Linked DNA regions of Prochlorococcus marinus str. MIT 9312. The main gene of each other region encodes a partner of the protein of the gene in region 2 in a complex. Links are inferred from orthologs where the notes say so. Each region holds a gene or a part of one and is shown on either strand. Other genes may lie near its edges.

The links.
Region 1: the proteins of PMT9312_RS01545 (region 2) and uvrB are in contact, whole or in part, in a crystal structure (PDB 7EGT), measured with the Thermus thermophilus proteins. The link is inferred for Prochlorococcus marinus str. MIT 9312 from one-to-one orthologs. Residues at the interface, in WP_096412145.1 of Thermus thermophilus: His654, Arg656, Phe657, Gln666, Asp668, Glu669, Lys680, Arg681, Leu682, Ser683, Lys685, Tyr686, Ala687; in WP_096411307.1 of Thermus thermophilus: Glu23, Leu25, Arg26, Asp27, Gly28, Glu29, Arg30, Phe31, Arg55, Glu326, Asp327, Phe328, Glu379, Ser382, Gln383, His398, Gly400, Arg401.

The regions. Positions count from the first base shown.
Region 1 is NC_007577.1:1,628,669-1,631,924, forward strand. What follows is about bases 177-3,098. They hold uvrB (excinuclease ABC subunit UvrB), read right to left. Parts: upstream 2,697-3,098; coding sequence 657-2,696; downstream 177-656. Other genes in these bases: PMT9312_RS08975 (aspartate kinase), read left to right, coding at 177-649; PMT9312_RS08985 (DUF561 domain-containing protein), read right to left, coding at 2,726-3,098. Outside these bases: more of PMT9312_RS08975, read left to right, coding at 1-176; more of PMT9312_RS08985, read right to left, coding at 3,099-3,256. UniProt on the Escherichia coli protein: The UvrABC repair system catalyzes the recognition and processing of DNA lesions. A damage recognition complex composed of 2 UvrA and 2 UvrB subunits scans DNA for abnormalities.
Region 2 is NC_007577.1:290,903-294,317, reverse strand. Bases 167-3,247 are described here. They hold PMT9312_RS01545 (UvrD-helicase domain-containing protein), read left to right. Parts: upstream 167-543; coding sequence 544-2,952; downstream 2,953-3,247. Other genes in these bases: PMT9312_RS01540 (CCA tRNA nucleotidyltransferase), read left to right, coding at 2,958-3,247; PMT9312_RS01550 (hypothetical protein), read left to right, coding at 315-521. Outside these bases: PMT9312_RS01555 (phycobilisome protein), read right to left, coding at 1-136; more of PMT9312_RS01540, read left to right, coding at 3,248-3,415. UniProt on the Escherichia coli protein: A helicase with DNA-dependent ATPase activity. Unwinds DNA duplexes with 3'-5' polarity. Translocates on single-stranded DNA with 3'-5' polarity. Initiates unwinding more efficiently from a nicked substrate than double-stranded DNA.

The DNA.
Region 1 (3,256 bases), 1.3 Mb from region 2 along the record:
TGATACATTATCACAAGCGAATATCAACGTAAGGTTAATAGCTACTAGTGAAATTAAAGTCAGCTGCGTCATTGAAATTAATAATATTCCAAAAGCCATTAGATTTGTTGCTGAGAAGTTTAAGTTATCTGATACACAAATATTCGTTAATCCAATCTACGAAAAACAAGATCAACCTGAAGTAAGAGGAATTGCATTAGATAAAAACCAAGTACAAGTAAGTTTTCGAAAACTGCCTGATCGTCCAGGTGTAGCAGCATCGATATGCTTAGCATTAGCTGAAAATAATTTACTTTTCGATACTATCGTGCAATCAGAGAGAATTTCCTCTTTAAAAGCTAAGGATATTAGTCTTACCATGAATAAGCAAGATAGAGAAAAAGCTAAATTAGTTTTTGAGGCTTTAACCAAGAAATTACCCGGTTCATATATTGAAGATGGCCCTGCAATAGCCAAAGTAAGCACTGTAGGAGCAGGAATGGCATTTAAGGTTGGAACAGCTGGAAAAATATTTAGAGCACTGGCCAACCAAAATATCAATATTGAAATGATTGCCACCAGTGAAATTAGAACTTCATGTATTGTTTTAGAGAAAGATTGTGACAAAGCAGTAAATGCTATTCATAATCATTTCGAATTGGAAAAATAAGTTATTTTTAGCTATTTCTTGCTAATTTTTGTCTTAATTTTTTAATTCTATCCCTCAAATTTGCTGCTTCTTCAAAATTTAACTCTTTTGCAGCATCTTTCATTTTCATTTCTAACTTATCTATCAAGTGCGGCAATTCTTCAATCAAACATTGATTATCGCTGGCATTGAGAATTACATCCGTTTTGTTATTAACTATATTTATTAAATCTTTAGATAAACCACCAGCATCTAATTTTCTGGAAAGTTCTAGAAAAGATAATATTGAATTTTCTATTTTTTTACCTGCAGGTTTTGGAGTAATGCCATTGTCCTGGTTATGTTTTTTTTGAATAGTTCTTCTTCTTTCAGTTTCAGATATTGCTCGTTTCATTGAATCTGTGAAATTATCTGCATAAAGCAAGGCAACACCTTCAACATGTCTTGCAGCTCTTCCAATTGTTTGAATCAAAGATCTTTCTGCTCTCAGAAAACCTTCTTTATCAGCATCTAAAATGGCGACTAACGATACCTCAGGAAGATCTAATCCCTCTCTTAATAAGTTAACTCCCACCAAAACATCATATTCGCCCATTCTGAGGTCTTGAATAATTTCAATTCTTTCAATTGAGTGGATTTCGGAATGCAAATATCTAACTCTTACTTTATTTTCAGATAAAAAATCAGTTAGATCTTCAGCCATTCGCTTAGTAAGTGTAGTCACTAGCACTCTTTGATTTTTTTCAGCTCTAATTCTTATTTCAGATAATAAATCTTCTATTTGGCCCTCACTAGGTCTTACATCAATTACTGGGTCTAATACCCCAGTTGGTCTTATAACTTGCTCAACAAATTCACCATTACATTGATCTAATTCCCATTGACCAGGAGTTGCACTTATGAATAATGTCTGCTTTGACTTTTCCCAAAACTCCTCACATTTTAAAGGTCTATTATCTGCAGCACTTGGCAATCTAAAACCATGATCTATTAAAACTTTTTTTCTAGATTGATCACCATTGTACATTGCATGTAGTTGAGGACATGTTACATGACTCTCATCGACTACCAACAACCAATCTTTAGGAAAGTAATCTATTAGACATTCTGGCGGTGAACCTTCCTCCCTTCCTGATAAATGACGAGCATAATTCTCAACTCCATTACAATAACCAACCTCTTTTAGCATTTCTAAATCATATTTTGTGCGTTGTTCAAGACGTTGAGCCTCTAATAATTTTCCTTCGTATGTAAATTTGTCGAGTTGAGTTTTTAATTCACTTTTAATTGCACTTATTGCACTCTCAAGTCTTTCTTTTGGAGTAACAAAATGCTTCGCTGGGTAAACGCTTATTTGTTCTAAACTTTCAAGGATCTCTCCAGTAGTAGGGTCAACATATCTAATAGCCTCGACTTCATCACCAAATAATTCAATTCTTATCAATCTATCTTCATAAGCAGGACCAATTTCTAAAACATCACCTTTAATTCTGAATCTACCTCTAGTAATTTCAATATCATTTCTAGTATATTGATTTTCAACGAGCGACCTTAAAGAAGAACGTAGATTTATAGATTTTCCAACTTCAAATTTAACTGCAGCTTTTAAATATTCACTTGGTATACCAAGACCATAAATACAACTTATGGATGCTACGACAATCACATCTTTTCTCTCAAATAATGAGCGTGTTGCAGAATGCCTAAGCATATCTATTTCTTCATTAATTGAAGCGGTTTTCGCTATGTATGTATCACTTACAGGGACGTAAGCTTCAGGTTGATAATAATCGTAGTAAGAAATAAAGTACTCAACAGCATTTTTTGGAAAGAACTCCCTTAATTCATTACATAGTTGTGCAGCTAACGTTTTGTTATGAGCTAATACAAGAGCTGGCCTTCCTGTTTGTTGAATTACATTCGCAATAGTAAATGTTTTACCAGTCCCAGTAGCTCCTAAAAGGGTCTGAAACTCTTTCCCACTATTAACCCCTCTAACTAATTTTTTTATAGCTTCAGGTTGATCTCCATTTGGTTCGTAAGGAGCTTGAAGCTTATAGTTTTTCATCAAGCTAATAGCCGAAGGGTATTAATATTTTAAGAAATTTTTTCTCCAATTATTGAATTTTTCAAAGATTCTTTTAAACCCCTAACAACCGCGATCATTGAGATTAAATCATCTAATTTGTTAACTGCAGATCCAACACCAACTGCTGAGGCTCCGCAAGATATTGCTAGTGGGCAAGTTACTTGGCTTAATCCAGAGGCACTCATAATTGGTATCTCCAAAGCTTGTTTCTTAAATTCTTGATGAATAGCATAGGTAGCAGCAAGAGTTGGTACTGACTTTTCGAAAAAGCCCTTAATTCCAGACGAATAAGGACTAGAACTCGTGCCACCTTCCGTTTGAATAATATCAACTCTTTCTTCCACAAGCTTAATAGCAAGATCGACTTGTTTATCAATAGGCATAGTATGAGGAACAGTTACTGATAAAGGGACATTAGGCAATAAATCTCTCGTCTCTTTTGTAATGTTTAAGACTTTTTCTTCTGAAAAATTAATGCCTTTTTCATAAAAAGTATCGTAATTCCCTATCTCAATTAATGAGGCGCCTGCTTCTACAGA
Region 2 (3,415 bases):
TTGCATGTGAATTACTTGTTATAGAAGTTATTGCATCTAATCTTGAGTTTGCACTATTAATAAATTCTTTTATATTGCTTAAATCATTTAATTTCTTATCAGCGGACAATAGTTGATTTTTCTTTGAAACTGACATTCCTGAAGTAAAAATTTAAAGATCGATCTTAAGATTAATACAAAGCAAGTAAAAACAATACAATTTCAAACTTAACGCAACGCTTCTTAATTAATAACTTCATTCCAAAGTGATAGTTGAAATAATTCAAATAAAAAAATTTTTTCCGCTAATATAAAATTACATTTTCAATAAAGTTTTGGATAAACAAGAATTAAAATTATCAAAGAAAATTATTTCCTCATATAAGAAGAGATTGGAAAAAGAAATTCTAGACAGAAGTATAAAATTAAAGATGCCTCAAAATAAATTTGAAGAAATAATTAATAACAATAATGAACTTATGAACTTAAAAAAAGCGTTAGAAGATCTAGAAACGGAATCTGAATCTCATACTAAAGTCTGATTTTTGAAAAACCCTTCCAAAAGTGCCTCAAACCAACAATTTCCTTTTTAAGTCCCTAAACAAACAACAACTTCAAGCAGTAAAACATGTTTATGGACCACTATTAGTTGTAGCAGGTGCAGGTAGCGGAAAAACTAAGGCTCTTACTCACAGAATTGCAAACCTTATAGAGGGTAACTCTATAGATCCCTATAACATTCTGGCAGTCACTTTCACTAACAAAGCTGCTAAAGAAATGAAAGCAAGATTAGAGGTTCTTCTAGCCCAAGAATTAGCTTTTAATCAATTTGGTCAGCCTTGGACAACTCTCAAAGAAATTGATCAAAATCAATTAAGAACAAACGTTCACCAAGAGAGGCTTCAGAACCTTTGGATCGGTACTTTCCATTCTTTATTTTCAAGACTTCTGAGATACGATATTGAAAAATATACTGATCCAGAAGGCCTAAAATGGACGAGGCAATTTTCAATTTACGATGAAACAGATTCTCAAACATTAGTAAAAGAAATTATCAGTCAAGATATGAATCTTGACCCAAAAAGATATGATCCCAAAAAGATTAAAAGATTAATAAGTAATGCTAAAAATCAATGCTTAACTTCTAATGATCTTTTAGAAAAAGCAGATAATAATTTTGATAAAACAGTTGCAGAAGCCTACAGGAGATATAGAATTTCGCTTTCAAAAAATAATTCTTTAGATTTTGATGATCTTCTACTTTTGCCTGTTTTCTTATTAAGACAAAATGATATGGTCAGAGATTACTGGCACAAAAGATTTAAACATATTTTAGTTGACGAATATCAAGATACAAATAGAACACAATATGAACTTATAAAATTAATTACGGCTGGAAATACTGAACCAAAAAAATTCTTCAATTGGGAAGATCGGTCAATTTTTGTAGTTGGGGATGCTGATCAAAGTATTTATAGTTTCAGAGCAGCTGACTTCAGAATTTTAATTGGTTTTCAAGAAGATTTTAAAACTTCAATCAACGACGATACAAAATCATCTTTAATTAAATTAGAAGAAAATTATAGGTCATCTTCTAATATCCTTGATGCTGCAAACTCACTAATTGAAAACAACTCTGAAAGAATTGACAAAGTTTTAAAGGCTACTAAAGAAAAAGGGGAACTTTTAACGTTACTCAGCTGTGATGATGAAATTTCCGAGGCAGAAGCAATTACCAATAAAATAAAATCACTCAATAACTATAATCAAAACCCAATTTGGAAAAATTTTGCAATTTTATATCGAACCAGGGCTCAGTCAAGAGTATTAGAAGAATCTCTTGTAAGGTGGCGCATTCCTTATACAATTTTTGGAGGATTGCGTTTTTATGATAGAAGAGAAATTAAAGATGCAATAGCATATTTGAAAGTTCTGGTTAATTCTTCAGATAACGTTAGTCTTTTGCGAATCATAAATGTTCCTAGAAGAGGGATTGGTAAGACTACTATTCAAAAACTTAATGAATTATCTAATAGGTTAAATATCCCATTATGGGAGGTTCTTAATGATAAGCAAAGTCTTGAAGAAACAATAGGCCGATCATCAAAAGGAATTAATAAATTTACTGAAGTTATGAATGATCTACTGTGTTACCTAGAAAATTCAGGCCCCGCTCAACTACTACAACTTATATTAGAAAAAAGTGGTTATTTAAGTGACTTGCTCTCTAATGGGACTGAAGAATCTGAAGATAGAAGAAATAACTTACAAGAACTAATTAATGCAGCTACTCAATATGAAGAAGAAACAGAAAGTGGGGATGTAGAGGGATTTCTTTCTACAGCAGCCTTAACAACTGATAATGATACGAAAAAAAATAATCCCAACTCTGTAACTCTCATGACTCTGCATAATAGTAAAGGTTTAGAATTTCAAAATGTTTTTATCACTGGGCTAGAACAAGGTCTCTTCCCTAGCCATAGATCAATAGATACTCCCTCACTTCTTGAAGAGGAAAGAAGATTATGCTATGTAGGTATTACTAGAGCTAAAGAAAGAGTTTTCTTAAGTCATGCTAGAGAAAGAAGATTATGGGGTGGAATGCGTGAAGCAACAATTCCTTCAATATTTCTTTCAGAAATACCTGAAGATTTAATGGATGGCGAATTACCACAAACTGGTGGTGCTTCAATTAGAAGAGATTGGCATCTTGAACGTTTAACTAGAGTTGATCGAAACAATCCAAATGAATTTGTTAACAAACCAATAAATGCAGTAAGGAAATTATATTCAGGTCCCAGTAAAGGGAAAAGCTGGATAGTTGGAGATAAGCTAATTCACTCAAAGTTTGGGAAAGGTGAAATCATACATATTTTTGGGAGTGGGGAAAAAATATCTTTAGCAGTAAAATTTGGTGATAAAGGAAGTAAAATTCTAGATCCCAGATTAGCTCCAATTCGTTATGTAAGTTAAAACTCATGAACGATATCTCTGATTACATCCAAGGAGAATTAATAAAAACTCCATTTAATCTATATAACCTAATTGCTAAATACATAGAATCTAATAACAATACTAAAGTAGCTTTTGTTGGCGGTTATTTAAGAGATTTATTAATTAGTAAATTCCACAAAAAATCGTTTTCTAAACCTGTAGATATTGATCTTGTAATTGAAGGATCCTCTATTTCTCTTGCAAAATTTATAAAAAAAAATATTGTAAATGTCGATTTATGTCTCATCAAGGAATTTAATTTATACAACACTGTAGAAATAAATATTAATGACTATAAAATTGATATTGCTTCTGCAAGAAAAGAAATTTATTCTGCTCCAGGCTTAAATCCCACGGTAAATAAAAGTACTATTGAGGAGGATCTTAAGAGGAGAGATTTCACTATAAATTCAATAGCCTTCGAGGTCTCGACAAGGAAAAT